Regions from separate parts of the Neptuniibacter sp. QD37_11 genome, predicted to be linked through region 2. Evidence: riboswitches for the same ligand, from Rfam matches in the RefSeq annotation. Region 2 holds a riboswitch; the other holds the start of a gene.
What was found. Region 2 has a riboswitch for cyclic di-GMP ahead of ACMXYT_RS16080 (hypothetical protein). Riboswitches for the same ligand answer to the same signal wherever they lie in the genome.

Region 1: linked by a shared signal. The riboswitch ahead of ACMXYT_RS12950 (MBL fold metallo-hydrolase) and the one ahead of ACMXYT_RS16080 (hypothetical protein) in region 2 are both predicted to bind cyclic di-GMP.

The regions. Positions count from the first base shown of each region.
Region 1 is NZ_CP180552.1:2,763,243-2,779,808, forward strand. Features, by position in the region: gene rpoE (RNA polymerase sigma factor RpoE) at 1-392, opposite strand, end outside; gene nadB (L-aspartate oxidase) at 673-2,268, shown strand; gene ACMXYT_RS12895 (protein YgfX) at 2,249-2,704, opposite strand; gene ACMXYT_RS12900 (succinate dehydrogenase assembly factor 2) at 2,688-2,942, opposite strand; rRNA gene rrf (5S ribosomal RNA) at 3,143-3,258, opposite strand; rRNA gene ACMXYT_RS12910 (23S ribosomal RNA) at 3,401-6,285, opposite strand; tRNA gene ACMXYT_RS12915 (tRNA-Ala) at 6,502-6,577, opposite strand; tRNA gene ACMXYT_RS12920 (tRNA-Ile) at 6,601-6,677, opposite strand; rRNA gene ACMXYT_RS12925 (16S ribosomal RNA) at 6,746-8,285, opposite strand; gene ACMXYT_RS12930 (universal stress protein) at 8,890-9,315, opposite strand; gene ACMXYT_RS12935 (TRAP transporter permease) at 9,319-11,853, opposite strand; gene ACMXYT_RS12940 (TAXI family TRAP transporter solute-binding subunit) at 12,016-12,996, opposite strand; gene pfkA (6-phosphofructokinase) at 13,368-14,375, shown strand; gene ACMXYT_RS12950 (MBL fold metallo-hydrolase) at 14,394-15,023, opposite strand; gene ACMXYT_RS12955 (DUF5062 family protein) at 15,186-15,446, shown strand; cyclic di-GMP riboswitch class I at 15,458-15,532, opposite strand; gene ACMXYT_RS12960 (MarR family winged helix-turn-helix transcriptional regulator) at 15,759-16,244, shown strand; gene ACMXYT_RS12965 (EAL domain-containing protein) at 16,259-16,566, opposite strand, start outside.
Region 2 is NZ_CP180552.1:3,386,747-3,403,312, reverse strand. Features, by position in the region: gene ilvA (threonine ammonia-lyase, biosynthetic) at 1-721, opposite strand, end outside; gene rpiA (ribose-5-phosphate isomerase RpiA) at 893-1,564, shown strand; gene ACMXYT_RS16110 (hypothetical protein) at 1,639-1,944, opposite strand; gene ACMXYT_RS16105 (metallophosphoesterase) at 2,066-2,854, shown strand; gene ACMXYT_RS16100 (MEKHLA domain-containing protein) at 3,234-3,707, opposite strand; gene ACMXYT_RS16095 (heavy metal-responsive transcriptional regulator) at 3,802-4,200, opposite strand; gene ACMXYT_RS16090 (hypothetical protein) at 4,250-4,372, opposite strand; gene ACMXYT_RS16085 (DUF748 domain-containing protein) at 4,782-7,370, shown strand; cyclic di-GMP riboswitch class I at 7,450-7,524, shown strand; gene ACMXYT_RS16080 (hypothetical protein) at 7,559-7,867, shown strand; gene ACMXYT_RS16075 (response regulator) at 7,993-11,430, shown strand; gene ACMXYT_RS16070 (diguanylate cyclase domain-containing protein) at 11,446-12,387, shown strand; gene ACMXYT_RS16065 (ABC transporter permease) at 12,366-14,825, opposite strand; gene ACMXYT_RS16060 (ABC transporter ATP-binding protein) at 14,822-15,511, opposite strand; gene ACMXYT_RS16055 (arylesterase) at 15,522-16,121, shown strand; gene ACMXYT_RS16050 (DUF4166 domain-containing protein) at 16,128-16,566, opposite strand, start outside.

The sequences.
Region 1 (16,566 bases), 620 kb from region 2:
GCTTCCAGCTCATCCTTGTACAATTTGTTTTCCGGTGTCTCAATATCTTTCAAAGCATTATCACCTTCAAAGAACTGCGCATCGTCAACATCCACATCAGCAGGACGCCTACCACGAGCGACAAGGTGATTTTTGGCTGTGTTGATAGCAATTCTGTAAAGCCATGTATAGAAAGCACTATCTCCGCGAAATTTAGGTATCGCTTTATAAGCCTTAATGAAAGTTTCTTGCGCCACGTCCAATGCTTCATGTTGGTCGTAAACATAACGACCAATCAACGCAACAATTTTATGTTGGTATTTTTTTACCAGAAGATCAAAAGCACGTTTATCGCCCGCTTTTACCCGCTCGACTAGCTTTTGATCAACTGCTGTCTGACTTTCACTCGACACTCAATATTCCTTAAACTGTCCTTAATACCTATCTCTATAAATATAGAAGCTAAAGCAGCAATAACTTTCAACTAATACAACATATTACCTCATCAGAGTGCCGGAACACTTCTATGAGCATTCAAAACTGCTTAAGTTCCCTAAGTCCAAAAAAAAATGCAAAATTGTTGCCCAATTCCGATGAAACGCATCTAATAAGCTAGTTTTATCCTCAAACTTACCACTAAAATATACACTCACTTTTTCAAGCCAAGAACCCTCTAGTTAAGAAGAGCACAGCATGACGCAACACTATCACTACGACGCTTTAATTATTGGCAGTGGCGCTGCTGGACTCAGCATGGCCCTCCACCTAGCTCAAAATGCGCGTGTTGCAGTTCTTAGTAAAAGAGAACTTAAGAGTGGTTCCACATGGCTAGCTCAAGGTGGTATCGCAGCAGTACTCGATACTGAAGATAGCACACAAGCACATATCGAAGACACCATGTCTGCTGGCGGACACCTTAGTCATAAAGACGCAGTGGAATTCACAGTCGAACACGGCAAAGAAAGCATTGACTGGCTAATTGAACAAGGCGTTCCTTTTACCCAAGATAGTGACGACTACCATCTAACCAAAGAAGGCGGACACTCTCATCGTCGCATCATCCATTCTGCAGATGCGACAGGAAAAGCGCTTCAGCAAACATTGATAGAGAAAGCCAAAGCCTCTGAAAATATCGATCTATTCGAACACCATATTGCGGTCGACTTAATCACACGAAAAAAACTAGGCTTAGCACACAACCGCTGTGTAGGTGCATACATTCTTAATGACGAAACAGGACACGTAGAGGTGTTTCAAGCTCCTCATGTTGTGTTAGCTACAGGCGGTTCATCGAAGGCCTATCTTTACACGAGTAATTCAGATGGCGCCACGGGGGATGGCATCGCCATGGCTTGGCGTGCTGGCTGCCGTGTCGGTAACATGGAATTTAATCAGTTCCACCCTACCTGCCTGTATCACCCACAAGCCAAATCCTTTTTGATTACAGAAGCCGTTCGCGGTGAAGGCGGAAAGCTTTTACTGCCTGATGGCCAGCCGTTCATGCATAACTTCGATGAACGAGGCGAATTAGCACCGCGAGATATCGTTGCTCGCGCAATAGACCACGAGATGAAAAGGCTAGGTAGTGACTGCTTATTTTTAGATATCAGCCACAAATCTAAAGAATTTATTAAGTCTCATTTCCCAACCATCTATAAGCGTTGCAAAAGCTTAGGCATCGACATCACTAAAGAACCAATTCCAGTTGTACCTGCTGCCCATTACACTTGCGGTGGTGTCGTGACAGACGAAAAAGGCCGCACCGATATTCCGGGGCTTTATGCTATTGGCGAAACTTCATTTACGGGGCTTCATGGCGCCAATCGATTGGCTAGCAACTCTCTTCTTGAATGCCTTGTCTATGCAAAATCCGCTTCAGACGATGTCGTACAATCTCTAACGGCACCTCTAGACGAATCAATCATACCAGCATGGGATGAGTCTCAAGTAACCAATTCAGATGAAGATGTTATTATCTCTCACAACTGGGATGAAATACGTCGTTTCATGTGGGACTACGTAGGCATTGTGAGAACGACCAAACGACTACAACGAGCTAAGCATCGCATAGATCTTTTACAGCAAGAGATTAGCGAATATTACAGTAACTACAAAATCAGTAACGATCTACTGGAGCTTCGTAACTTGGCCGTCGTTGCTGACTTGATTATTCGCTCAGCGATGCTAAGGCAGGAAAGTCGTGGACTCCACTACACACTGGATTTCCCAGATCAGGGACCTGAAGCACTAGATACAATTTTAACGCCAATCAATTTTCATTGGAATTAAGGCCATAAAGCGGACTGTATAACAACAGAACCCGTAGCCGTCTAAAAGCATTTTCATTGAAGCTCTGACGCATTATTACAACAGGTATAGTGTAAAAGCGACTGTCGCTGTTGCACAACATGACGATCACAAAGGGAGTGATCACCTTTTGCTTAATTCGGGTCACATCAATCCGTTGCTGGTTTCTCTGGAGTAATGAAATCACTCCCTCTTCCCCATTCCAAGTAATAGCAACAATGGACAGAGGGGATGTTAATAGCACCCTTTCATTTAAATAAAACAGAAAACTACATAGAAGTGCCAATGTAGCTAAAACAGCTATGTGTAAAGGAATCGCAGAGTAAAAAAGAGCAAAGCACGCACTAAGATGCACCCCACTATATATAACCAGCAGGGTACAGGAAGGAGAGATAGGTTCGTTATTTAGGCTGAACACGCTCCAGAATAATCCTCACAATCCTTTGCAAGTCAGGATCAGCTGGTACTTCTCGCTCCATAAGCCACACAAATAGATCCTGATCTTCCTCATCTAATAACTTAACAAAACGATCTTGATCAGCCTCGTCTAAGTCCGCAAAAGCCTCTTCCACAAACGGAACAAAAAGAACATCAAGTTCCAACATACCACGTCGACTCTGCCATTTAAGGCGGCGAATATCATCTTCAGTATACATCTATCAATTTTTCCTTAGAGGTTTCGCATTGCGCGCTAAGCATACCAGAAATGAAGAGTAAGACACTAGCGACAAGAGTCTATAGCAATTGTTAGTTGCTAGTTGTGGATTAAGCTTGGTTAAATACTTGGTTAAGTAGTTTTATCCCAAAACGAAAAAACCCCGATCACAGCGTGACCGGGGTTTTCTCTTAATTAAATGCTTGGCGATGACCTACTCTCACATGGGGAAGCCCCACACTACCATCGGCGATGTTGCGTTTCACGTCTGAGTTCGGGATGGATTCAGGTGGTTCCACAACTCTATGGTCGCCAAGCAAAACTGTTACAACTTAGATCTGATTCTTCTTTTATTTGATCTAGATAGTTTATCGACTGTAGCTTAACTACGCGCTAATTCGTTACTCTCTATCGTCTTACATATCTTACAAGTCACTTGCCAAACGCCTTGGGCGTTATATGGTCAAGCCTCACGGGCAATTAGTATTGGTTAGCTCAACGCCTCACAGCGCTTCCACACCCAACCTATCAACGTCGTAGTCTTCAACGGCCCTTTAGGGGAATCAAGTTCCCAGTGAGATCTCATCTTGAAGGAGGCTTCCCGCTTAGATGCTTTCAGCGGTTATCCCGTCCGAACGTAGCTACCCGGCAATGCAATTGGCATCACAACCGGTACACCAGAGGTTCGTTCACTCCGGTCCTCTCGTACTAGGAGCAACTCTTCTCAAATCTCAAACGCCCACGGCAGATAGGGACCGAACTGTCTCACGACGTTCTAAACCCAGCTCGCGTACCACTTTAAATGGCGAACAGCCATACCCTTGGGACCGGCTTCAGCCCCAGGATGTGATGAGCCGACATCGAGGTGCCAAACACCGCCGTCGATGTGAACTCTTGGGCGGTATCAGCCTGTTATCCCCGGAGTACCTTTTATCCGTTGAGCGATGGCCCTTCCATACAGAACCACCGGATCACTAGAACCTACTTTCGTACCTGCTCGACGTGTCTGTCTCGCAGTCAAGCACCCTTCTACTCTTGCGCTCATTGCATGATTTCCGACCATGCTGAGGGTACCTTCGTGCTCCTCCGTTACTCTTTGGGAGGAGACCGCCCCAGTCAAACTACCCACCACACAATGTCCCCGATCCCGCTTAGGGAACTGGGTTAGAACCTCAACATTACCAGGCTGGTATTTCAAAGGTGGCTCCACCTGAACTGGCGTCCAAGTTTCAAAGCCTCCCAGCTATTCTACACAAGTAATGTCAAAGTCCACTGTGAAGCTGTAGTAAAGGTTCACGGGGTCTTTCCGTCTAGCCGCGGGTAAACTGCATCTTAACAGCTATTTCAATTTCACTGAGTCTCGGGTGGAGACAGTGTGGCCATCGTTACGCCATTCGTGCAGGTCGGAACTTACCCGACAAGGAATTTCGCTACCTTAGGACCGTTATAGTTACGGCCGCCGTTTACCGGGGCTTCGATCAAGAGCTTCGCACAAGTGCTAACCCCATCAATTAACCTTCCGGCACCGGGCAGGCGTCACACCCTATACGTCCTCTTTCGAGTTTGCAGAGTGCTATGTTTTTAATAAACAGTCGCAGCCACCTGGTATCTTCGACCGGCCTCAGCTTAGGGAGCAAGTCCCATCACCAAAACCGGCGCACCTTCTCCCGAAGTTACGGTGCCATTTTGCCTAGTTCCTTCACCCGAGTTTTCTCATACGCCTTAGTATTCTCTACCTGACCACCTGTGTCGGTTTAGGGTACGGTTAGTCATAACCTGAAGCTTAGAGGATTTTCCTGGAAGCATGGCATCAACTACTTCAGTCCATAAAGGACCTCGTCATCGGTTCTCGGTCTTAAGGACCCGGATTTGCCTAAGTCCTCAACCTACTACCTTAAACGCGGACAACCAACGCCGCGCTAGCCTAGCCTTCTCCGTCCCCCCATCGCAGTTATGAGCAGTACAGGAATATTAACCTGTTTCCCATCGGATACGCTCTTCAGCCTCTCCTTAGGGGCCGACTCACCCTACCTCGAATAGCGTTGGATAGGAACCCTTGGTCTTCCGGCGGGGAGGGTTTTCACCTCCCTTATCGTTACTCATGTCAGCATTCGCACTTCTGATACCTCCACGGTGCCTTACAGCTTCCGCTTCAACAGCTTACAGAACGCTCCTCTACCATGCACAAAGTGCATCCGTAGCTTCGGTGTTATGCTTAGCCCCGTTATATCTTCCGCGCGGGCCGACTCGACTAGTGAGCTATTACGCTTTCTTTAAAGGGTGGCTGCTTCTAAGCCAACCTCCTAGCTGTCTAAGCCTTCCCACATCGTTTCCCACTTAGCATAAACTTTGGGACCTTAGCTGACGGTCTGGGTTGTTTCCCTTTCCACGACGGACGTTAGCACCCGCCGTGTGTCTCCCGTGATTGAACTCATGGGTATTCGGAGTTTGCATCGGGTTGGTAAGTCGGGATGACCCCCTAGCCGAAACAGTGCTCTACCCCCATGGTTAGACACGAGGCACTACCTAAATAGTTTTCGAGGAGAACCAGCTATCTCCGAGTTTGATTAGCCTTTCACTCCTATCCACAAGTCATCCGCTGGCTTTTCAACGACAGTCGGTTCGGTCCTCCAATGCATGTTACTGCATCTTCAACCTGCCCATGGATAGATCACTCGGTTTCGGGTCTACTCCTAGCGACTGGACGCCCTATTAAGACTCGGTTTCCCTACGGCTCCGCAAATGCTTAACCTTGCCACTAAAAGTAAGTCGCTGACCCATTATACAAAAGGTACGCAGTCACCGTCCGAAAACGGCTCCCACTGCTTGTACGTACACGGTTTCAGGGTCTATTTCACTCCCCTCACAGGGGTTCTTTTCGCCTTTCCCTCACGGTACTGGTTCACTATCGGTCAGTCAGGAGTATTTAGCCTTGGAGGATGGTCCCCCCATATTCAGACAGCGTTTCACGTGTGCCGTCCTACTCGATTTCACTTTAAAAGACCTTTCACATACGGGGCTATCACCCACTATGGCCACACTTTCCAGAGTGTTCTGTTAAATCTAATAAAGCTTAAGGGCTGGTCCCCGTTCGCTCGCCGCTACTTAGGGAATCTCGGTTGATTTCTTTTCCTCTGGGTACTTAGATGTTTCAGTTCCCCAGGTTCGCCTCTAATAACCTATGTATTCAGTTAAAAGATACCTATAAATAGGTGGGTTTCCCCATTCGGAAATGTCCGGATCAAAGGTTGTTTACCACCTCCCCGAACCTTATCGCAGGTTACAACGTCCTTCATCGCCTCTGACTGCCAAGGCATCCACCGTGCACGCTTAGTCACTTGACCATATAACCCGAAGGCGTCTGGAATCACAGTAACTTGTATTGCTAGTAACGATAGATTTCGCCGAATTGGCGCATGCAGTAAAACTACATGTCTTAAATCTAAATCAAATGAATCAAATCCAAATTGTTAAAGAGCGTTTAAAGCAAAAAAGCTTTAAAAGATAATGTCTTAACCGACAATATGTTTTAAAACTCTTCCTTCTCATCCTTAGGATGATGGTGGAGCTATGCGGGATCGAACCGCAGACCTCCTGCGTGCAAAGCAGGCGCTCTCCCAGCTGAGCTATAGCCCCAAAGAAAACAGTAAGGCTATTATTGGTAGGCCTGAGTGGACTTGAACCACCGACCTCACCCTTATCAGGGGTGCGCTCTAACCAGCTGAGCTACAAGCCTACACCGTTGCTCTTAACTTCTCTGATCAGATAATTCGTGTGAACGCTTGCCGAGAATCGGCTTTCGTTTAAGGAGGTGATCCAGCCCCAGGTTCCCCTAGGGCTACCTTGTTACGACTTCACCCCAGTCATGAACCACACCGTGGTAACCGCCCTCCCGAAGGTTAAGCTAGCTACTTCTGGTGCAATCCACTCCCATGGTGTGACGGGCGGTGTGTACAAGGCCCGGGAACGTATTCACCGCGACATTCTGATTCGCGATTACTAGCGATTCCGACTTCATGGAGTCGAGTTGCAGACTCCAATCCGGACTACGACCGGTTTTCTGAGATTAGCTTACCCTCGCAGGTTCGCGGCCCTCTGTACCGGCCATTGTAGCACGTGTGTAGCCCAACTCGTAAGGGCCATGATGACTTGACGTCGTCCCCACCTTCCTCCGGTTTGTCACCGGCAGTCTCCTTAGAGTTCCCACCCGAAGTGCTGGCAAATAAGGACAAGGGTTGCGCTCGTTACGGGACTTAACCCAACATTTCACAACACGAGCTGACGACAGCCATGCAGCACCTGTCTCAGAGTTCCCGAAGGCACGAAACTATCTCTAGTAACTTCTCTGGATGTCAAGAGTTGGTAAGGTTCTTCGCGTTGCGTCGAATTAAACCACATGCTCCACCGCTTGTGCGGGCCCCCGTCAATTCATTTGAGTTTTAACCTTGCGGCCGTACTCCCCAGGCGGTCTACTTATCGCGTTAGCTGCGCCACTAAAAGATCAAGTCTCCCAACGGCTAGTAGACATCGTTTACGGCGTGGACTACCAGGGTATCTAATCCTGTTTGCTCCCCACGCTTTCGCACCTCAGTGTCAGTATCGGTCCAGGTAGTCGCCTTCGCCACTGGTGTTCCTTCCTATATCTACGCATTTCACCGCTACACAGGAAATTCCACTACCCTCTACCGTACTCTAGATTAGCAGTATCAGGTGCAGTTCCAAGGTTGAGCCCTGGGCTTTCACATCTGACTGACCAATCCACCTACGCGCGCTTTACGCCCAGTAATTCCGATTAACGCTCGCACCCTCCGTATTACCGCGGCTGCTGGCACGGAGTTAGCCGGTGCTTCTTCTGCAGTTAACGTCACAGCTAGCAGGTATTAACTACTAACCTTTCCTCACTGCTGAAAGTGCTTTACAACCCTAGGGCCTTCTTCACACACGCGGCATGGCTGCATCAGGCTTGCGCCCATTGTGCAATATTCCCCACTGCTGCCTCCCGTAGGAGTCTGGACCGTGTCTCAGTTCCAGTGTGGCTGATCATCCTCTCAGACCAGCTAGAGATCGTCGCCTTGGTGAGCCATTACCTCACCAACTAGCTAATCTCACGCAGGCTCATCCAATAGTGCAAGGTCCGAAGATCCCCTGCTTTCCCCCGTAGGGCGTATGCGGTATTAGACCAAATTTCTCTGGCTTATCCCCCGCTACTGGGTAGATTCCTACGCGTTACTCACCCGTCCGCCACTCGTCATCAACTAGCAAGCTAGTCATGTTACCGTTCGACTTGCATGTGTTAGGCCTGCCGCCAGCGTTCAATCTGAGCCATGATCAAACTCTTCAGTTTAAATCATTTGTGTTACCAGGAATGTGGTAACGGGCTCTAGTACTAAACAACCGGATAACATTCTTAAGAACGTTAAACCTTTGTAAATCGCTTTAAATGAATTCACTTGGTTGCTTGTCTAGAAAAAGTTTGCTTCTTCTCAACAAGCGCCCACACGAATTATCTGATCAAATTGTTAAAGAGCGTTGCTTTTTTGACTCTCCGCTGACTCAGCGTTTCGTCTCAAGCGAGGCGCATATTCTACTGTGCGCTCATTCAAAGTCAACCGTTTATTTTGCAATTTTGTAAAATTTTTTACTCAGCAACCGGACTTTGAATCCTGCCCCGTAAGCAATCTAAAAAACCAATATTTTCAATCACTTACTAAGCACCTCACTTAGCTCAATAAGCCCCGTTTTGGCGGCCTCCCTAAGCAAGGACGGCGAATTCTACAGACATCTGAAAAAGGGTCAACACCCAATCTTAAAAAAAGTGCAAAAAGTTGAAAAAAACTTACAAACCACCACAAATCGATCAAGCATTAATCAACAGCGTTTAAATAGTAGTCAACAGATACAAAAAAGGCGCTGAGTTTTACCTCAACGCCTTTTACTTAGACTTTAATTTAGCCTTTTAATACTAGAACAGAGCATTTTGCTCTCTCCGTTACCTTTGCAGTAACAGAACCCAGCATTACCTTTTCAACAGCTCCGTGCTTTTGCGCACTCATGATAATTAGATCGGCCTCTATTTCTTTAGCACGCCTAACAATCTCTTTGTGCGCTTTACCCTCTCTAACATCAACTTCAAAGCCTCTATTATCTAAAGCTTTTGCACCGATTGTTTGCAGCTCTTTACGCATAGCCTCCAATGCTTTCTCAACTGCACCTTTAGGAAAGTATGACGCCACCATTGGCATTTGATAGCCAGATAGAATAGTCATCAGATGAAGCTCGACACTTTCATCTATATATTCTTTTACAGTCTGTAACGTTTGCTCAACAGCTTTCCCGTCTTGAAGGTCTAGTGGTACCAATATTTTTTTAAACATTGTTTAGCAACCCTGTTCTGCCTTACGGCGTCTGTTTTGCATCCATCCCATTGCTATTAGTAGTAGCAACACTGGAATCCACACTAGCTGTTTCGGTGGTCGATCGGCCTCTACCTCAAGTGTTTTGATCTCCCAATCGAAATCCAAGCCTACTTTCTGAGCATCTGAATCAAAGGTAACGAGGTCGACAATTACACGCTCACCCTCTTCCCGTAACATTAGTCCTGCAGCTTCAATTTTCTCAGCGCCTGTACCTTCATTGGCTAGCGGTAACTCAACCGTTTTATTCACAAAATCACCATCAATAGTTTCACCGGCCACAATCATTCTTAACGGTCTACCATTTGGCATATCTTCTGCGACTTGCTCTAGCTTGGTTGGGGATACTTGCTCAATAGCAGGATAAATTTCATCCCATATTGCTCCGGGCCTAAACATCAAGAACGCGATAGCTAATAACAGAACGGTTTCATACCAACGAGTTTTCACTATCCAGTATCCTTGTGTCGCCGCTGCAAACACTAACATTGCCACTAATGCGCCAAAGATAGTAAGCAGAAGGTGCATTGGCCCTTCGATACCTATCAATATCAATTCAGTATTGAAGATAAACATAAACGGCAATACCGCTGTACGAATATCATAGGTAAAACCTTGAACACCCGTCTTAATAGGGTCTGATTGCGCTATAGCGGCACCTGCAAACGCCGCTAAGCCAACGGGTGGTGTATCATCCGCGAGAATACCAAAGTAAAAAACAAACAAATGAACAGCAATTAAGGGGACGATCAAGCCATTTTCAGCACCAAGCGTGACAATAACTGGAGCCATTAACGATGACACTACGATGTAGTTTGCTGTAGTTGGTAAACCCATACCTAATATCAAACTGATAATCGCTGTAAACAACAGCATCAAAAAGATACTACCGCCTGAGATAAACTCCACAAACTCAGTCATCATTTGCCCTAGGCCTGTCAAAGTGACTGTACCTACAACAATACCCGCTGCAGCAGTTGCCACACCGATTCCAATCATATTTCTTGCGCCGCCAACAAGACCATTCAATAGATCTTCGACGCCATGCACTATCTGGCTACTCCAAGCGAGTGGCTCTCTGAAATAGGTTTTGATTGGCTTATGGGTTAACACAATGAAGATCATAAACACCGTTGCCCAGAAAGCAGACAAACCTGGCGAAAATCGTTCAACCGTTAAACACCAAACCAGCACAACAACGGGTAGGAGATAGTACAAACCTGATTTAACTGTAGGCCCTACTTCTGGCAGCATTACAACTTCAGAATTCGGATCGTCCATATGCAGATCAGGAAACTTAGCCGCATATCGCACGAGCCCAATATAAGCTATAAGAATCACAAGACCAGCAATTAGATATGACCAATTCCCCATGTAACTCTTAGTCCAACCTAATCCGTGATACACGGTCAATGAAATGACACATACACCCACGATAATCATTGCCCACACTGACAGCTTTTGTGCCAACGAGGCATGATTTCGAGTCGGTAAGCCTTTCATTCCAGCCTTTACCGCTTCTAAATGAACAATGTAGATCAAAGCGATATAAGAAATCAGCGCGGGTAGGATTGCATGCTGAATTACTTCGATATAAGAAATACCAACAAACTCCACCATCAAGAATGCTGCCGCACCCATAATTGGTGGTGTTAACTGACCATTGGTTGAAGCAGCAACCTCAACCGCACCTGCTTTATACCCTGGAAAACCTACACGTTTCATCAGCGGGATAGTAAAAGTACCTGTAGTTACTACATTGGCTATAGATGAGCCTGATACCAACCCACTCAAGCCGGAGGAAACAACAGCAGCTTTCGCAGGACCGCCGCGCATATGCCCTAATAGTGAAAAGGACACTTGGGTGAAATAATTACCAGCGCCCGCTTTATCCAGCAAAGCACCAAATAAGACAAACAGAAATACAAAACCTGTCGATACCCCAAGCGCTACCCCAAATACACCTTCGGAGGTTAGCCATTGATGCGACATAGCCTTATTTAAACTTGCACCTTTATGCGAAATTACATCCGGCATATAAGGTCCAGCAAAGGTATACAGCATGAAAATGCCAGCCACGACCATCAATGGTGGCCCTAACGCCCTTCTTGTCGCCTCCAACAACAAAATCATACCGCTGACGGCAACAACAATATCCATTGTTATTGGTGCACCCGCCCGTCCAGCTAGCTCCGCGTGAAATATGACTAAGTAACTAGCGGCAAACGCTGCTACTCCAGCAAAAATCCAATCATGCCATGGCACAACCGATCTAGAAGATCGTTTAAATGCTGGAAATGCGGTATATGCCAAAAAGACTGCAAAGCTAAGATGAATGGCTCGAGCCTGAGTATCATTGAATACACCAAAATCGAGCATAAAAGGTAGAGGCGAAGCATACCAAAGCTGAAAAAGAGCCCAGCAAAGCGCTACACCCCATAGCAATTTACCAGGAAGCCCTTCTGGAGCACGCGCCCCAGAATCTGCCTGAGCAACCATCTCCTGTACTTCTTGGGAAATGCTAGCCGAAGAACTGTTCTGATTATCCGTCACACAATCACCGTTTGAAACAGCTTATAATAGTTTTGTAGAGCCAAGCCTGAGCAAAAGCCGTAAAGCAAAACGGGGACATTAAGTCCCCGTTGCCTATCAAGCCAACTCTTATAGAAGACCTGCTTCTTTGTAGTACTTAATTGCACCAGGATGCAGAGGCGCAGACAAACCATCTTTAACCATCTGCTCTTTCTTCAGGTTAGCAAAAGCTGGATGTAGTTTGCGGAAAGTATCGAAGTTTTCAAAGACAGCCTTAACTACCTCGTAAACCACTTTTTCTGGCACTTTTGCGGAAGATACAAACGTTGCACCAACACCGAACGTTTGCGTATCAGCATCATTACCGCGATACATACCTGCTGGAACAGTTGCTGTACGATAGTAGCTGTTATCGCTGATCAGTTTTTGAACTGCTGCACCATCCACATTTACAAGCGTACTGTCACAAGAAGTTGTCGCTTCTTTGATTGCACCACTTGGATGTCCTACTACATAAACCATGGCATCGATTTTATTGTCACATAGAGCACTAGCTTGCTCAGACGCTTTAAGTTCAGAAGTTAAAGCGAAATCATCCATCGTCCAGCCTTTAGCTTCCATCAGCACTTCGATAGTACCGCGCTGACCAGAACCTGGGTTGCCGATATTTACACGCTTACCTTTAAGGTCATCAAAGTTTTTAATACCAGAATCAGCACGAGCGACAACAGTGAAAGGCTCAGGGTGTACAGAGAAAACTGCGCGTAGATCTTTGTTAGCACCTGTATCTTTAAATTTGCTAGTGCCATTATAAGCATGGAACTGCCAATCAGACTGAGCTACACCCATATCCAATTCGCCGGCGCGGATAGTATTCAGGTTGTAAACAGAACCGCCTGTAGACTCCACAGAGCAGCGGATACCGTGATCCTTACGGTTTTTATTCACCAATCGGCAAATTGAACCACCTGTAGGGTAATAAACGCCGGTTACACCGCCTGTGCCGATAGTGATAAATTCTTGTGCTGATGCTGCAGTCGAACCACCCATGGCAGCTAAACCAACACCCATCGCTAACAAACTAGAGGTAACCGTCTTACGAAATACCATAACAAACTCCATCTATTATATTTTTATAATTCGAGCTTTGCTTCGAGCTCTTTTTAAACCCATCTCTCTTGATACTAGTATCACCACTCGTATGTTTCAAAAAAAACAGAGACGGTAAAACAACAAACCAAGTAAAGGCTGATGATAGATAACATGCCTAGGAACACTTCATCAATACGAACTAATACTTAGAGACAACTTCAACTGATTATTCTGTTAGACCAATAGAAAAAAGTGGATATCCCTGCAATCACATAGATAGACCACTCATCTTTGATAAAAAATCAACTAGTCTGCATCCAGATACAATCTGAGCTCTTAGGAAGTACGCTAAACTTAACTGCGATAAAGCAGCTAATAGGCTCGATACTATGTCCACAGAGTTAACTACGCTTACTAAAGAAGACAAACCAACAGCTATTGCAGTGCTGACCAGCGGAGGGGATTCACCCGGGATGAACCCAGCCATTCGAGGCGTAGTTCGTTCTGCTCTGCATAAAAACATTCAAGTGTATGGCGTAAACAAAGGTTACAGCGGCTTAATTATCGGAGATTTATTTGAAATGAACTCCGCATCTGTAACCAACATTGTCCAACGAGGGGGGACATTACTCAAAAGTGATCGCTGCCTAGCTTTTCTTGATCCAGCGGTTAGGCATCAGGCAGCCGAGGTTTTGCTCAAAAAAGGTATTGATAGCCTAGTCGTAATTGGCGGTGATGGCTCTTTAACTGGGGCTCACATGCTAGCCTCGGAAAGCTCGATTCGTGTGATTGGTCTGCCTGGCACTATAGATAACGATATCTACGGCACTGATGACACAATTGGTTTTGACACAGCCGTTAACACTGCTCTCGATGCTATAGACAAAATCCGTGATACAGCCCTATCTCACGAGAGCTTGTTTTTAGTAGAGGTCATGGGCCGAAACTCCGGCTTTATAGCTACCCATGTAGGGATAGCCTGTGGTGCAGAGTTGGTCGTTATTCCTGAGTATGAAGTTAAAGTAGACGCTATCTCATTTCAGCTTGCCAACAACCGCGCACAAGGCAAAGGATCAAGCGGGATTATTGTTGTAGCGGAGGGACCTACCCCGGGCCTTACATACAATTTAGCTAAACAATTAGAGCAGCATGGCCAGCAACCTAAGGTCTGTATTTTGGGTCACATACAAAGAGGCGGCCGCCCTACAGGGCATGACCGAGTACTTGCATCCTGTCTAGGAGCTGCGGCTGTAGATTATCTTTGCGGTGGTTATAACGATGTAATGATTGGCATAAAAAACGGAGCCATCAATGAGACTCCGTTACAACATATTATCGACAAAAAGAAACAACTAGACGCTCAACTATTTGAGCATGTGCAACTGCTGCACAAATAATAAATCAGGCTATCAAGCCTATCGAACATACGGGTTGCTTTGCATCTCTCGACCAAAGGTTGAGCCCGGTCCATGCCCTGGAATAAACTCGATCGACTGACCTAGCGGGAACAGCTTCAACTTAATTGAATCGATCAATTCTTGGTGATTTCCCTGAGGAAAGTCGGTACGACCAATAGAACCATTGAAAAGAACATCCCCCACCAGCGCCATCTGATCTTCTACATGATGAAACACAACGTGACCTGGCGTATGACCTGGGCAGTGAATAACGTTTAGCGTTGATTCACCTACCTGAACAGTATCACCATCATCTAACCAGCGATCCGGAGTAAAGGTTTCACAAGGCGGAAAGTTAAACATATTGCACTGCTGTGCCATACCTTCAATCCAAAATCGGTCGCCTTTATGAGGCCCCTCGATTGGTAATTTTTTGGATGCAGCTAATTCAGCCGTTCCACCAGCATGATCGATGTGCGCATGAGTCAAAAGAATTTTCTCTAATTCAACACCCTCTTCCTCTGCCGCAGCTAGAATTCGATCTAGATCACCGCCTGGGTCAACCACCGCTGCTTTCATGGTTTGTTCACACCAAATAAGGGAACAATTCTGCTGAAACGGAGTAACCGGAATAATTCTGTATTTCATACGATCGCCAATGGAAGTAGATACTGATAAACCGCAAGTATATCAGGCCTGAGTTAAAGGCAAAGCTTTACGCACCAAAGCACTAGAGCGACCGCTTGTCTTTTTAGAAATTTAGATTCAAAGTTAGTAGATATTTATCTACAAGGACTTTGGGAAGAAGCCATGAAAAAACATAAGCATGAAGCAGAGCTAGTAAAAGAAGCCCTTAAGATAGGTGCTATCTACTTTGAAAAGCGCGGTGCAGGCCACTTTGAAGCCACTGATAGTGCTTCAAGCAAAATTAAAGCAATTTATCGCTTACTAGTGAATGACGGACTTATTCAAGCCTTAGCAAAGGATCAAGTCTCTGAGCCCAACATGAAACATAAATTAGCTTTATGGGTAGAAAGGCAGTTACCGGAGAATCATCCGCTGAAGAAATAAAAAATCTCTCTTTCGATAGCCCAGCCATCCACGTGGGATCTGTGACTTTGCGTCCCAGAATTGCTTCTGGTTTGCCTTTATCGAGAGAGGATCTATTCGCTGGAAACAACTCAACAATCCAAAAAAACCAAAAGGTTAGTCCAGATCTCATTGAGCCTGACTGTAATAGTAGCAGCATTATTTGTAATTACTAAATACGTATTTGAAATTATGCGCAAACAAACGCTCATTAATGTGCTTTTTCTTTGCTATTACGACAGATTCAGGATTACTATTTAAAATACGAATATTGATATCAAGGCTTACAATTCAATGAGTTCACAACAATCAGAACTAAGTTCAAACAATAAAACGGATTTCCTAGATTGCTTGAGACTGATCGAACGGTTACACCGTAGAATCCTTGATATTCTTAAATATCGCCTTGAAGCGTTAGGCTATACCGATATAAATAGCGTTCAAGCTCTCCTACTGCATAACATCGCTGATCGAGAAATGACAGCCAGCGAGTTAAGAACACGAGGCTATTATCTAGGCTCTAATGTTTCATATAACTTAAAGAAAATGGTCGGCAACGGTTATATCAAGCAAGAACGTTCAGAACACGACCTACGTTCAGTCCGTATAAAGCTCAGTCAAAAAGGCTTAGCTGTCCACAACCTGATTGCAGAGCTGTTTGATCAACAATTGGAAGAGATCAGTGCAGAGCGCTTAATGGAAGAAAACGATATGTCTACATTGAGGTCTAACCTGCGACAACTGGAACGCTTCTGGGATCAGCAGATGAACTCTTATTAAACCCTATTGCAGGTTTAACTTGCTAAGGGCTTTTTAGAGCTGGCAGTTTCAAATTCATCCACAGGCAACGGTTTACCAAAGAAGTAACCCTGGTAATCTGTACAATTATGTTCCGCTAGGAACATACACTGCGCCTCAGTTTCAACACCTTCCGCTATAACATTTAATCCAAGATTATGACCCATGGCGATTATTGCTTGGACAATCTCTGCATCATCTTTGTCTTGAATTACATCACGAATGAAGGAGCGATCAATTTTAATTTGATCCAGCGGTAAACGTTTCAAATGTAACAGTGAAGAATACCCTGTACCAAAATCAT
Region 2 (16,566 bases):
TGTTTTCGCCGATGATTGCTACAGCAACACCGTCGGCAAAGATGCCCACCTGATCCAAAGTGACACGCTTACCTGCATCCAACGCGGCTTTTAGGCACGCAGAATCTTCGGATTCTACGCCGATAACCTTAGTTTCAGGGCGAAGATATTTAACGTACGCAGCAATACCAGCAACGAGGCCGCCGCCACCAACTGGGACAAAGATCGCTTCGATTGGGCCGGATTCCTGACGTAGGATCTCCATTGCAACCGTGCCTTGACCCGCGATGACATCGGGATCATCAAAGGGGTGAACGTAAGTCATGCCCTTTTCTTCAACCAGCTTCTGAGCGTGAGCCGCTGCATCGTCGTAAGCATCGCCGTGAAGTACCACTTTGCCGCCAAGACGACGTACGTTGTTCACTTTTACGTCCGGCGTAGTTTTTGGCATGACGATGGTCGCTTTAACACCTAAGTGTTTCGCGGACATTGCTAAGCCTTGAGCGTGGTTACCCGCGGAAGCTGCAACAACACCACAAGCGCGTTCTTCCTCGGTGAGCTGCGATAGTTTGTTATAAGCGCCGCGCAGCTTGAAGGAGAACACAGGCTGTTCATCTTCACGCTTTAGCATAATTCGGTTATTCAGACGCTCAGAAAGACCTTTTGCTTCATCCAGTGGAGTTTCGATCGCCACGTCGTAAACGCGGGCCTCGAGGATTTTTTTGATATATCTATCTGGCATGATATTTCGCCTAATGTTTCGTCTGAATAAAAGTAAGCGGGAAATGGTAAAGGGAAACGCCCTGTTACGTCTACAATAGGTCACTAAAGCTGCGTATAATTTAGCGTAATTCTTACATATTTTAGTGAAAACCCCGGTTGTTTTCCGACATGCATAAAACAGGTGCCTAACATGACCCAGGACGAGATGAAAAAAGCAGTTGCTGAAGCTGCTGTGGAGTACATCAAACCTAAACTAAATGAAGACAGTATTGTGGGTGTGGGCACAGGTTCTACTGCCAACTTCTTCATTGATGCTTTAGCTGAAATTAAGCACTTGTTCGAAGGTGCAGTAGCGAGCTCTGAAGCTACAGCTGAACGCTTAAAAGGCCACGGTATCGAAGTGTACGACATGAACTCTGTTGCTGAGATGGAAGTGTATGTTGATGGTGCTGACGAGTTCGACTCTGGTCTGAACCTTGTGAAAGGTGGTGGCGGTGCCCTAACGCGCGAAAAGATTGTTGCGGCAGTTGCTAAAGAGTTTGTTTGCATCGTAGATAGCACTAAGAAAGTCGATATTCTTGGCGAATTCCCACTACCTGTAGAAGTGATCCCAATGGCTCGCTCTCAAGTAGCGCGTGAATTGGTAAAACTAGATGGTATGCCAGAATGGCGTGAAGGCTTCACGACTGATAACGGTAACGTGATTCTAGACGTTCACGATATGGAGATCATGAATCCTAAACAGCTAGAAACTCAGCTAAACAACATCGTCGGTGTTGTAACTAACGGCTTGTTCGCCAACCGCGGTGCTGACGTTGTATTGATGGGTACGCCTGAAGGTGTAGAAACTATCAAGCTTTAATGCATTTGCTAGCGTCTAGTAGTTAGACGCTGCGCTTGCTAGAAAAAAAACCTGCCTACGGCAGGTTTTTTTGTTTAAGGATCTTTTCGCGTCGAGTGCTGAATATGTTGATAGCGGAAGGATAGACTTTGACCAAAACGTACGCCTTCAAACTCTCTCGCACAGACATTCGAAAAACCAGAAACCTCACCCTTCAGAGTGCCATCTGCATTTAATTTAATATCACGTAGATGTACTTCCTGCCCTTTAAATAACAACGCGACTTCAATCGCTGTACGCGCAATGCGCTGTTCCGGGCTTTCCGATTGTGCAGCATTGGTATTTGGTGGTGTAGGCCCAACTAGATCAAAGCCTAGAGTATCGGCATCGGTGGTTTTCATGGTGTTACATCTTGTTTATTTATCTTGAGCTGCAAAGACTACCATTAGCCTGAGATACATGGAATTAAGCTGAGCGTTATTGGTCACAGGGCAAGAGTTTACTTTTTATACGGGCTAGTTAATGAAGCTATTACCCCTCTCAGATATACATCTAGAAATTATTACTAACGGCGAAGAACTACATATTCCAAATACGATTGCAGATATGATCCTGTTTTTAGGCGATATAGGTACCGGAGAGCAGGGGATATGTTGGGCAATTGAGCAATGTGAACGCTTAGGTATAAAGGGGCTCTATGTGCCAGGAAATCACGAGTATTACGGTCATGACATAAATCAGCTTGATAAGAGGCTACGAACAGTCGCTGCTGGTACTTTGGTGAGTCTACTCAATTGTGATGAGTTGATCGTGGGCAACTATCGCTTTTTAGGCTGCACTTTATGGAGTGATTTTTCCGCTTACGGAGATACTTCGAGTAACTTAGCGGTAGTGAAATCTCGTATTAAGGATTATCGAAAAATACATATATCGTCGAGCAATGCAGAAAAACGCTTTTTTACCCCCAAGGATGCGTTAGCAGTTCATCAAGCACATAAAGCTTGGTTGCTTGGAAAATTGGTGGAACCTTTTCACGGCAAAACGGTACTACTGACTCATCATGGAATATCGAGAGAGTGTCAGCATCCGCAATTTGCTGTAGATGAAGTTGCTGGAAGTTATTGGTCTGCACTTGAACCTCTGTTTAAAGGTAAAATAGAGTTGGCTTGTTTTGGACACACTCATGCCAACCTAGATCAACAGTCTAAGGCCGGATTTCGTATGGTTAGTAATCAGATGGGATATCGGCGGCGCTTATCTGATCCGCCTGAATGCTCTGATTTTACATTCAAGAAGGTCATAGATTTATAAAACGAAGGGTTAAATTATATGTAACCTGAAGGAGGCCTTATCGATGTTTATAAATCTTCAGAGGCTTACCGTTACGCTTGCCTAAATTCTCCACTACCCAGAGCTTTCCACAGTTCCCACATCTAAAGGTTGCAGAGTGATTTTCGATATCGGAAGATGCCATAGCTAGTTTTCCGTCTAGCTCCGAAATTTCGTGAATTGAGTTTACTGTATATAAGTCGTTTAGTTTGTCACAACAGTTCATAGGCAATGGATGCTGAGTGGTTTAGAAAAGCGGTGTAATACGCTCCGTTATTACACCCTACATAAACTGTTTCTGTTAGGCGAAGCCGTTCTAGCAAGCGCAGCGTCTAACCACAATCGACTAGCCGCTCAGATGTTACTCCACCAAAGCCCTGCATTTATACAAAACCGCACCTTGCCCCCAGTAAACACCGTTCTCGTCGATAACGTTCCAAACGATCGCCTCTTCAACCATAAAGCGGTTACCTTTAGCTGAGATACGTACGCCTTGGTAATCATCAATAAAGCCATGGTCGGTTACGGCTTTAAGTAAGCGGTTTCGTTCTTCTTGGGTTTGTGGTTCAGCGGTATAGCGTGATGGTAGTTTGATTAGCTCTTCCCATTGGATTTCGAACTGCTCCATACCTTTGGCGTTGGAGTAGTTAAGCAAGGGATCTTCATTAGCATTGTGGGAAAGTACGGGATGAGCTGCGTTATATAGTGCTTGAGCACGTTGATCACTGCTGGTGTCTGATGGAATCAGTGATTTTCCGGTAAGGCGTTCAAAGCTGCTTAATAGTCGCTCTGCTTGTTCTGCGGCGAAGTTGTTCTCGGAGCAAGGTTTGTTCATGGTGTTGGGGTCATCTGTGTCGTATAGATCTTATTGAACACTAATCTTGGGGATTTTTTGCCTTACTCGCAAGTCTCCGTTGTGATGGCGATTTCTAGTGCTTCAAAAAGTCGATAATTGGGCAGTCCGAGACAGTACCTTCCCCGCAGCAACTATTGGAGAGCTGCTCTAATGAGTGCTCGATCTTTTGTAGTTCGCTGATCTTGGTTTTGACTAACGCGATCTTATGTTCGACCTGCTGTTTTACCAGTGCAGAGCTGGTGGTCGGGTCGGTCTGTAGCGACAGGAGCTCGCTAATTTCTTGCAGCGAAAAGCCAAGGTCTTTGCAGCGATGGATAAAGTGTAGACGTTGTAGGATAGTTTCCGGGTAGACCCTATAACCGGAAGGAAGGCGGTCGGGTTCGGGGATAAGGCCGCGCTGTTCGTAATAACGAACGGTTTCTACGCTGATGCCGGATTGTTTTGCGACTTGTCCAATTTTGAGCTGTTTCATAGTTCCTGTTTAACACAGCAACCGAAACAGCTCAAACAGGCTGAGGCGATTACAGAGTAACGCGGCTCAGTGCGATGCTAGCAGGCATAGTGATCCACGCCATAGCGATCAAGTTAATGATGATCCAGGAGAAACCTGAAGAATCGCGGAAGTTTTCGTCATGATCTGCCATCGAAGTCACCCTAATGTCAGGCATGCGGATTTTGATCGATCATTGAAGTCACAGCATTTGACTTCACCTGCTGATGAGCCCTTAAGAGCTTCTGGTTCCAGGTTTATTGCAATCGATTTAAATCGCGCAAAAGTTTATGTGCATAGAACTGTCTTGTCGGAAGCGCTAAGGCTTCAAAAACGTGGGCAATTTTATCAAGAGTAGAAAGTTTTTAATAGCCAGAATAAATCGTCCTTAGGGACTGTAATAGCGTCAAGGTATCATTACAAACTGTAGGGACTTTTCGGTCGGTTTCAATTTTTCACTAAACTTATGCTGTTTTTTGAGTTTCTATCCTAAAGATTCGCTTTCTATTCATGAAACTGGATTATGATAGAGAGGTTATTAGCTCGTCTGGCGAAAAGGGACTATGTTGCGTTTTCTTCTGGTTGTTATCGTTTTGGTTGCTCTGTTACTACATAACTTGCCTCTATTGGTGCGAGATCAGGTGGTGCTGTGGTTACTGAACAATGGTGCGGATAAAGCTCAGTTATCAGCTTTAGAAGTAGAGTGGTTTGAAGGCCGTATCAATATTAAAGGTCTTAAAGCGGAAGCTGCAGAAAAGCCGCCTCTGCAGGTAGATAGTCTCTCGGTTGATCTGGATTATGAGCAGCTTCAGCAAGAACGTATCTTAATTTCTGATCTGAGCCTTGCTGGCATTAATTTAGGTGTTCGTCAGAAAGAGCAGGCACTTTGGCTAGGTCCAATCGATCTGAACCAATTTAAGTCCGAAGAAGTAGAGGTTGAGGAAAAGCCAGAAGAGCCTCCTTCAAATTGGAGCTTTGGTTTAGCGCAGTTAAATCTTCAAGCGATCAACTGGCAAGCAGAGTTAGATGACCAGACGCATAAGCTGCAATTGAAAACAGGACGTATCGCCGACTTCTACCTTTGGGATCAGGATCAGCCGGTTGCCTTGGATCTTGATGGCTCTTTAAACGGTGCGCCAATCGTATTGCAGTCCCAGTCCAAGCCTCTTCCTGAAGAGAAGAGTTCTGAGATCAAAGTTAAGTTAAATAACTTCCCTATCCACAGTGTCACGGCAGTATTTATGCCTGAACTTCGTGGCCATCTGGATATGGATCTCGATCTAAATGTACGCACAAACCTGACTAATCAGTTATTACAGGTAAAACAAAAAGGCAGCGTTAAGTTACGTGGTTTGAAGTTCCGCCAAGATAATATGGCGCTAAAACAAAACTCACTAGCTTGGAAAGGTGATGTTGATTTGGGCGTTTTAGCGGGTGAACTAAAACAGCTAAAAACTGCAGGCCAAATCAAAGTGGCAGGTTTGCAGCTTGATCAAGGCGGGCAAACGGTCAATTTAAAAGGGGCCGATTTGGTCTCTGCAGTCGAGATGGAAGGGCTGCAAAAACTGACCCTTAAGGATCTGGTTTTAAAAGCGGAAGGCATTGCGCTGAATCAAGCGGGGCAGACTATCAATATCAATGGTGTATTGGCGCGCGGTGCTGTGCAGACTGCTGATATGAAAAACTGGCAGGCTAATATCCCTACAGTTGCTCTGCAAAACTTTGCTTTGTCTAAAGGGCAGCAGGAACTGATTAGTCTGGCTACTTTGCGCTTAACTCAGGCACAACTACGAGACGTTAACGATATCAGTCTAGGTAAGCTTGAAACCGAGAAACTCAACGTTCAGGGTAATGGCGGGGTATTTACCCAGTGGGGAGCAATCACGGCCGATGATATTAAGTTTAAACAGCAAAGCGAACTGAGTATTAACTCTGTGCAGTTGAGTGATAGCAAAACGCGGGTGCTGTTGTCATCTAAGCGTCAGTTGACTGATCTGGATTGGTTATTAGCTCAGCTATCTAGCGGTGAGGAAAAGGCTACCACATCAGCGAAAGAAGCCGAGAAACAAGCAAGCAAGCCAATCAGAGTTAAGCTGAACAAACTGCGTGTCAGTGGCAGCAATCCAATCCAAATTGTCGATGGTGGGGTTAAACCTGCTTTTAAAACCAATCTAACAATTCAGCGCCTCGCTTTGAGTAATCTAGATACCGGTTCCAAAGGTAAAACGGCGTTTGATCTGAAGGCTAAAAACAAGTTGTCCACCATTAATGCCAAGGGCGCTATTGAGCTATTTAGTGGTAATTTCGGTGGTCATTGGGATGCCAAAATTAAAGGCCTTGAACTTCCGCAAGTAAGTCCTTACTCGCTTGAATACACCGGTTATTACTTGCAGAGTGGTCAGCTTAGCTTAACCACAAAAGGCACTATTAAAGGTCGTAAACTCAAGGGTGATACCGATATTCGTTTGAACAAACTCGATGTTGAAGCGAGAAATAGTGAGCGTAGTGGCGAGTTTGATCAGAAGGTATCGATGCCTCTAGGAACGGCATTGATGATCCTGCAGGATAACGATGACAATATTGATTTAGAGATCCCAATTGATGGCTCTTTGGATGATCCTCAGTTTGGCTATCAGACCGTAATTAATAAGCTTGCGGGTAAAGGTTTGAAGAGTGCAGCCATGGGTTATCTAACCAAAGCACTACAGCCTTTCGGTACGTTGATTTCGATCGGCAAGATGGTGATGGATGCACAAGAGAAAGGCTCGTTCATTACTCTGCAACCGGTCTACTTCGACGTGGCGGGTGCCACGCTTAATTCTGAATCTTCAGCTTATCTGTCGAAATTGACCCAGATGATGCAGGAACGAAAGGGCATGCGGATGAATATCTGTGGCCTTGCTGTTGCTGAAGACCAGCCAGCTATATGGCAACAGATTTTGGCTGAAAATGCTAAGCGCAAAAAGCCTCTACCCGAGGAACAACTTCAGGCAGAAGTGACACCAAAGCTGCAGCAGTTAGCGCAAGACCGTAGCGATGTTGTGAAAGCTGCGTTGTCGAAAGATGGTATCGATATTGAGCGCCTGTTTAGCTGCTATCCAAAAGTGGATCTGAAACAAAAACTTAAACCGCAGGTAAGTTTAGGATTATAAAAAGCCAAAGGGATCTTTAGCTTTTGCACAAGCCGCCGACAGCTTAGGGTGAACAGGATCTGTTTTTTCGCGGGATTAACTCTCGAAAAGGCAAAACCCAAGCAATTGGGCGACGCAAAGTTACGGGTCCCTATGGGATGGCCGGACCGCCGACGATAAAAACTCTCGCTTCTGCTGAGGTTGTCGTTATGTTGTTTGCAAAACCACTATTCGGCTGTGTCGCAGGGATGGCTCTGGCGCTTGCATCTCATTCAGTGAGTGCAATGGATACTGCGCCCACACATCTACCCACGTCTTTACCTTCTTCAATTTTTACACAATTAGCTGCCCAAGATGATTGGCATTTTGGGCTCAAATCCCCCATCTTTTGCTTTAGTGGCCATTACTTCAGGTCCGTCACTTCTTCTGAACAGGATCAAAACAAGCTAGCCGCTAAACCTAATCGTAAAAGTCGTTTATACCTAGCCTTCTTAATGTTGGCGCGAAATAAAAAGTAGATTTTACAGGGTATAAACTCGTTGGCTGAATTTCGTGCCTTTTGCGCGAAATTCGCCCTTTCTCGCAACGAAATTCTGCAGCTGAACTAAACTCATGCAAGGATCTTTCGATTGCGAGGCGCTGGATGAGACGGCTTAAACAAGCGATATCAGGACGTCTGGGTAAACAGTTTGCGATACAGGTAATTTTATTTAGCTCCTGTTTTACGTTGATCACGACCAGCGTGCAGTTAGCGTTCGACTATCACGCTGATATCAGCCGCATTGAACAGCAATTTGTTGATATAGAAAGATCGCATGTCCCTCCTTTATCCCTTGGCTTATGGTCGATGGATGGCGCCCAGATTGGTGTGCATCTAGAAGGCTTACAGCAGCTGCCAGATATAGAGCATGTAGTGATCAGAGATGAACAAGGTGGCGTATGGGAGTTTGGCGATAAGATCTCTGATAACTCTCGAGAGCATGTTTACCCCCTAGAATTTTTGCGAGTAAACCAAGCCGATCCTATCTATCTTGGTGCGCTGGTAGTAACGGCCAGTATCGATAATGTTTATGAGAGGTTGATCAACCGAGCCAGCGTTATTCTGATTAGTAATGGTGTGAAAACCGCAATAGTTGCGGGTTTTATCATGCTATTGATGTGGTTGCGTGTGACCCGGCACTTAGGGACGGTGACTGAATATGTATCTAGGTGGGAATTAGAGGGCGAGAACAAACCACTGAAACTCTCCAAACCCCAAGATCAAGAAGATCCTGATGAATTTGATGTGGTCGCTGATGCTATCAATCGGATGCAGCAAGGATTAACTAAACAGTTCCATGATCTAAACAGCGCTGAGGCGGAACTTAAGGCCTTGCTTAGAGAGCGAAATCAACTTTTACAAAGCGAGAGGGAATACAAAGGCAAGCTAGAAGAGAAGGTCAAAGAGCGTACTCAAGAGCTGACCTTAAGTCAGCAAGCCCTAGAAAAGAGTCACAGTTACTTGCGCAATATTCTCGAAACTAGCCCGATCGCGGTGAGTGTATATAACCCTGTTGAGCATCAACTGAGTTACTCAAATCAGACCTGCGCCAATATGTTTGGTTTTAGTATCGAGTCTTGGCTACAGCATAATCCTGAAAACAGTTGGCTACATGATGAGGACCGAGAATTCTTTGCTCAAGAATATCGCAAGCATGGCCGCGTCAGCACCACTGAGGTTGAACTAGTGCGTAGGGATGGATCGGTGTTCTGGGCACTATTAACTTGGGAGCGGATCTTCTTTCAGGATGAACGCCAGATCCTGTTCTGGGTGGTAGATATCAGCGGTCAGAAAAAAGCCCAGCAGCAATTGGAGCAGGCCAAAGCTGAAGCCGAAGCGGCCACCAAATCCAAATCTGAATTTCTCGCCAATATGAGTCATGAGATCCGTACGCCGATGAATGCGGTGGTTGGGTTTAGTCATCTTGCTCTGCAAACGGAGCTAACCGATCAGCAGCATGATTACCTAAGAAAAATCCAAATGGCGGGGCATAACTTGCTCCGTGTGATTAACGATATTCTTGATCTGTCTAAGATCGAAGCGGGGCGGATGAGTGTCGAAACCATCGACTTCTCTTTGGACGATGTGCTGGAACATTTATGTGATTTACTGCGTCTTAAAGCTGAGGAAAAAGGCTTAGAGATCCTACTTTTTCACCCTTGGGAGCTTCCGCGTCAACTACGAGGCGATCCCTTACGCTTAGGGCAAGTGCTGACGAATCTTGTGGGCAATGCCATTAAGTTTACCGAGCAAGGCGAGATCTCAATCAAGGTGGAAGAAGTTTCGAGAGAGAGCGGTAAGGTGCGGTTGCAGTTTAGTGTGACTGACTCCGGTATTGGTTTATCTGTAGAGGAACAAGCAAGACTCTTTAAAAGCTTTGGTCAGGCGGATGCATCAACCACCCGTCGATATGGTGGTTCAGGTCTAGGCTTAGTGATCAGTAAACAACTAGTTGAGTTGATGGGTGGTGAAATCACGGTGAGTAGCGAAACGGGCCACGGCTCCTGCTTTGCGTTTACCAGTGAGTTTGAATTGGCTGAAATTGATCTCGCCACCGAAAACCCTGCTAAACGCCTGCAAGGCACCCGTGTTTTGATTGTGGATGACAGCTCTGCATCTCGTGATGTGCTGAGCTCGCTAGTGTGTAACTTCGGTATGTACGGTTATGCCTTAAGTTCGGGAGAAGAAGCGATTGCTGAACTGCAGCGGGTAAGTGACAGTGACGAACCTCCTTATGATCTCCTTCTGATCGATTGGCATATGCCGGGCTTGGACGGCTTTGAATGTGCAAAACAGATCAAAGCGTTGAACCCAAGCCAGCCGGTTCCCGCGGTCGTGATGGTTACCGCGCATCATCGGGAGGGGATTCTTCATCAAGCCTGTGCTGAGGATTTAGACGGCTTCCTGCTCAAGCCTGTGAGTCCATCTTTACTGCTCAGCGCGATAATGAAAGCGTTGAATATCAAAGCTGACCTAGGCGGACGGCAGCCAAAGGTTATTCCAACGCAAGCCGAAGCTGCCAAAGAGTTTAAGCATACCCATGTTTTGTTGGTGGAAGATAACCTGATTAATCAACAGATCGCCACTGAGATGCTTACAGGCTTAGGTCTAGAGGTTAGTGTGGCGGGCAATGGTGTGGAGGCGATAGAGCAAGCGCAAGAAACACCATTTGATTTGGTGTTGATGGATATCCAAATGCCAGTAATGGATGGTCTGGAGGCTACGCAGAGGTTGAGAGAGATTGCGGATTACCAAAGCGTTCCGATTATTGCGATGACCGCCAATGCGATGCAGGAGGATATCGAGCGCACCGAAGCGGTCGGGATGAATGCGCATATCACTAAGCCTATACAGCCGCAGGTGCTATTAGAAACCTTAGCGCAGTGGATCACGCCGAAGATCGTGCATCATTCCTCAACCAGTCCGATACCAACAATCGAGGGCCTTAACTGTGAAGAAGCAGTGGCTCGGGTTAATGGTAATCTTGGCCTCTATCACAAACTCTTAAAGCAGTTTGCCGAGGAGCAGGGTGAAACGTTCACTGAGGTACAGTCTCTTTGGCAGCATCAAAAATTCGTTGAGGCGGCTGATCGGGTACATACCTTTGCTGGGTTAGTGGGGAATTTGGGAGGCACCGAGTTATTTAGTCTTGCTCAGCAATTGGAAGTAGGTTTGCGAGGTGAAAACCCTGAAAGTGAAAAAGAGCGAATTGCTGAATGTCTCGTACAAGCCCAACAGCTCAGCAGTGCCATATCGGCATTTGTTACTTCTGACGTTGCTTTAGGGCCCAAAGAGGCAACTTCGCTACAACCGTCTATAACTAATAAAGGCGATTCCTCTTTTATGGCGGCTTTGGATGAGATTACAGAGCTTCTCAAAGAGGGTAACAGTCGGGCGACCTCTACAGTGTCAGAGTTAATTGATAATAGCCCGGATGATTATAAAACGGAGTTACAGGCACTATTAATCGCCGCGGAAGAATTTGAATTTGAGCAGGCCCTTAAGGAGTTAGAGCAGCTAAGGACTCGTGTTCATAGTTAAGTAAAGGAGTCTCTTGTGGATAAGGTGAAGGGGCATGTACTGGTAGTCGATGATGAAGCGGTTAACTGCAATGTGTTGGTTTCGCTGTTGAGTGATTACAAAGTTATTGTTGCGAAAAGCGGCGCTAAGGCGATTGAACGTGCCCGTGAAAACCCACCTGATCTGATTCTGCTTGATGTTGTTATGCCCGATATGAACGGCTATGAAGTCTGTTCGCAATTAAAAGCTGAAGAACTTACCTGCAATATCCCGATTATTTTTGTCACCGTTAAATCCACTATTGAAGAGGAAACCCAAGGCCTAGAACTTGGGGCGGTGGATTACATATCTAAACCTTTTAGTCCCGCAATCGTTCAAGCGCGAGTAAATAACCATATACAGTTGAAGCAACAGCGTGACATGTTAGAAGCATTGAATGTCACCGATAGTTTGACCGGTATTGCCAATCGTCGGTTGTTTGATCAGGCATTAAATCAGCATTGGCAGGCCTCGATTCGGACTTTTAGTCCTCTCGCGTTGTTAATGATCGATATTGATCACTTTAAACAGTACAACGATCACTATGGTCACCAAGCGGGTGATGATTGCCTGATACAGGTGGCGCAAACCATCGATCAACAGTGTGATCGAGATTTGGATAAAGCATGTCGTTATGGGGGGGAAGAGTTCGCCGTGATCTTGCCCTATACCGATCTGGCGGGCGGGAAGAAAATCGCTGAAAAAATGCTTAGCGCTGTACGTGAACTACAGATCCCGCATGCGCAATCAAGCAGTGCCGAGATCGTTACGGTCAGTATCGGACTGGCTGTGATTGAAGCAGGTCCCAATGCCGAGTTAGAACGTTTGGTAGAAACCGCTGATCAAGCACTGTATACCGCTAAAAAAAGCGGGCGAAATCGCTGTCATTATCAGGATCTGCCCGCTGCTCATTTTGTTCAGCGTGAAGCTAGTGTTTGATAGCTTTGGCTTAAGCTCTGCTGACGATGGCTAAAGTGCCCTATTAGAATAAATAGCCCGCTGCTGAGTATCGGTAATAGACACCAGAGTATCGGATGCAAAACCGGTGATAGATTCAACAATTGCTGGTGGATCGGCCACAAACTTGCCTCGGAAATGATGACTGCCAGTACACCACTGATCCCGCCAATCAATCCCATCTCTAAACGATCAAGTTGTTTACACTGCTTCTGGCTCGCGCCTAAGGTAAGCAGAAGTGCGTTTTCATGACGACGCTGTTCAAGTTCTTGGGTCAGCGTTACATAAAGTAAAACTAAACCTGATGCTGTTGTTAGCAACATCAGTAAGCTTGAGAGCAGGGAGAGCTTGCTCAGTAATGTTTGCAGCTGCGACAGAATCTGCCGAACATCGATCAGGGTCAGAGTCGGGAACTGTTGTAGCAGAGAGCGGCTAACCTCTGCGCTTTTATCACCTAGATAAAAACTGGTTAGATAGCTAGGCGAGTACGGATCCAAGATGTCGGGGCTGAATATATAGTAAAAGTTGGGCTGGAATGAGTCCCATCTTACAGAACGTATACTAGTGATCTCGGCGCTGGCTTCGCGGCCGGCGATATCAAAAGTGACGGTATCGCCGAGTGTTAAGCCCAGTTCAGATGCGAGCTTTTGTTCAATAGAGACGCTTTGTGAGCTGTTCCACTGTCCTGATATCAGCTTGTTATGCGCGGGGAATTGTTCCGTGGCTGTAAGGTTCAACTCACGTTTTAGCGAAGGCTGTTCTAACTGTTCAGGCGTGAGAGCCTCTGCTAAAGGTTGGCCATTAACCTTACTTAATCGACCACGATAGATCGGCCAGAGCTGATTATCGATCTGCTGTGCTGTTAACAAGGTTTCAACTTCAGGTTTCTCCCAGTCTTGAATATTGATTAGGAAATGGTCCGGCGTGTTTTCGGGTAACTGTTCTTGCCAGCGGCTAAGTAGATCATTCAGAGCAACTAAGTTGATGCTCAACAATGCAAATAACAGGCAGATTACCGGTATTTGGATCCGATACCAGCGCTGCTGTTGCTGCATGCGGCTGGCCAACATCTGCCCTAGCGGATGATGCTTAGATAACCTCTGCGAACTCCATTGCGCGATAAAAGCACCGAGCCAACCCAGCAGGCTACCTAGGATAAGCAAGCTTAGAGTAAGACTGAGCGTGAGCCAAAGGCTATTTAAGTAACTGCTAGTAAATAACAGTAAGACAATGAACGCGCAAAGATAGGGCAGCTTGCCACTCCACTTTAGAGGCGAAGGCTGGTTTTGGAATAGCTGTGTTGGCGTGCTTTTCTGTAGCAACAGAAGGTTCGGCAACCCCAGGGTGACAATAATAGCAATGCCTAACGCAGGCCCTGTGAGGTAGGTTGTGAAAACGGCCGTAGGTACTGGTTGAGGTAACAGTTCGTTTAGCAGTTGTAGGCCAGATGCTTCCAATATAACTGCCAGAACAATCCCTACAAGGCTACATAGGAGCCATGCGTACCCTAGCTGCGCAAGGTACATCAGTAACAACTGACGATTACTGACCCCTAAGCTTTTCAACAGGGCAGCGCGTTTACTTTGGCTCTGTGTGAAGCGGCGTAAACTTAGGAAAATCGTCATGGCCGCAATGAGCAAAGCAAACAGCGCGCCTAAACGCAGATAAGACGAAGCTTTCATTAACGCGCTATTTTGTTGGCCCTCTTCGCTTTTAAGTGAAGTGATCTGTTCGCCGGTTTGTTTGTTTTCTTGTAGATAAGTTTCTAGTTTCGCTATTTGCTGAGCATCGCCACTAAACAGCTGACGATAATGTACACGTGAGCCTGGGCCCAAGAGCTCAGTGCTTTGAAGATCCGACTGGTTGATAATGATTTGCGGATTAAAGCTGATAAAGCCGCGCCCACGATCGGGTGACGCCTTTACAGTGTGAGTTAAAATAAATTCTGTTGAGCCTAAGGTCAGTTTATCGCCGGGTTCGAGTTTTAAGCGTTCAAATACGCCTTGCTCGGCCCAGGCTTCTCCCTGCTTTGGTAATTCTGTTTGTGTTGGCTGATCTAATGTTATTTGTCCGCGAGGGTAGGGAGCACTCAACGCTCTTACACTGACAAGAACAAAGTTATCACCTTGGTTCGCCATACTGGCGATCTGCGTGACCGAGGTGTGCTCAAGAGCCATCTCTTCAGCCATCGAAAGCGTTTTTTCAGAAAGAGGGCGACTGTTACTCAGAACTAAGTCAGCGCCTAAAAGTGCACTGCCTTGTCTTTCGAGCGTTTGTTCAATCCGTTCGCCTAGTACTGCCATTAGGCTAGCAATAGTAATCGCCAGTAAGAGAGCCAGTAGGAGTGATCGCCACTCACTTAGCTTGATATTACTCCAGCTATGTTGCCCGGCTATTTTCAACAGAGTGGTAAGGTTCATGCGGATAACTCTTGCAGTTCGCCATTATGCAAACGCAATGCTCGACTGCAGCGTTCTGCTAAGAATGAGTCATGGGTAATCAAAATCAGCGTCGTGCCTTGGGCTTTGTTGAGATCAAAAAGCTGCTGGATGATCTGTTCACCGGTATGTTCATCTAAGTTGCCGGTAGGCTCATCAGCAAACAGTAGGGTGGGATTTGTGGCAAAGCTGCGCGCTATCGCCACTCTTTGTTGTTCACCACCTGATAGCTCAGCGGGTTTGTGATTAAGTCGTTCACTCAGGCCTACTTTGCTCAGCCAAATCTCTGCTTCTTCTGCAGCTTCTTTATGATTGCGAATTTGCAGAGGCAGCATGACATTTTGCTGGGCTGTTAGGTCTGGTAGTAGGTGAAACGATTGAAATACAAAGCTGATATGTTGGTTACGAAAATCTGCCCGTTGTTGGTCATTCAGGGTATTGAGATCGGTATTATTCAGTAAAACATGACCAGAACTAGGCTGGTCTAATCCGGCTAGTAGCGATAGCAAGGTCGATTTACCCGTGCCTGAAGGTCCGACGATAGCAACACTTTCTCCCCGATTGATCTCTAGATTGATATCACTGAATAGATCAACGGCTCCTGCTTGAGTCTGAAACTGTTTTGCGAGATGCTGAGCACTAACGACTGTGTCTGTATCAATTGCCATAGGTTCTTCCGTGCGTAAAACGATTGCCTTTCTATTATTCGTATTTCTGACCATTCCGGTTCAAGCGCGTTCCCTAATTGTTTTAGGGGATAGCCTATCTGCTGCCTATCAGATGGATCTAGAACAAGGTTGGGTGCACTTGTTACAGCAGCGTTTAGAACAACAAGGCTATGCGCTTGAAGTGATTAATGCCAGCGTTAGTGGTGATACAACGCAAAATGGCATTGCGCGATTGAATTTGCTGCTGAAACAGACTGAGCCAGAGATTGTGGTTATCGAATTGGGCGGGAATGACGGTTTACGTGGCACGCCGCCGGTTGCGATCCAAAGAAATTTAGGGCGTCTAATCGATATGGCTGAAGGAAATGGAGCTAAGGTTTTGTTGCTTGGTATGCAGCTCCCTCCTAACTACGGTAAAGCCTATACCCAACGTTTTAGCGAAATCTATCCGACGGTGGCTGATAACAAAGACGTGGCTTTAGTGCCTTTCTTTATGGAGCAGGTTGCCCTGTTTCCTGAGCGCATGCAGGATGATGGGATTCATCCTAGTGCGGCTGGTCAGCCTTATCTGCTAGATACGATGTGGCCCTATTTAGAGCCATTATTGTAGTAATCGTTACTTATTTTCGAGTTGGAGATCGGGCTTGAGTAACCCCTGATAGGACACGAGTGAGCCCCGTAATGGCAAAGTAAAACCGACGAAAAATCGGTATCTCCCATCCTCTATCTTTTTGTAAGCAGTGGTTTTAGGTAGCAACCATGTGGGGACGGAAACACCTTTGATCTTAATTTTTAGACAGCGCCAAAACCATCCGCCCTCTTTGATATCAACTGTCAGATGCAATGTTATCGGGCCGGTTTCTTCGATCCAATAACCGTCTGCAATTGAACCCACCGGTTTAAATAGTGAAGTTACTCTCGCTTGGTCGTTGAAACAGCGCCCCCAGTATAAGCCATCAGGCTGATGAGATATGTTCACGGATAATTGATGTTGGCCAGCTGTTGGTAGGCCCATTTTCTTGGCAAGCCTCTGGCCGATTATTCCCGCGAGGCCT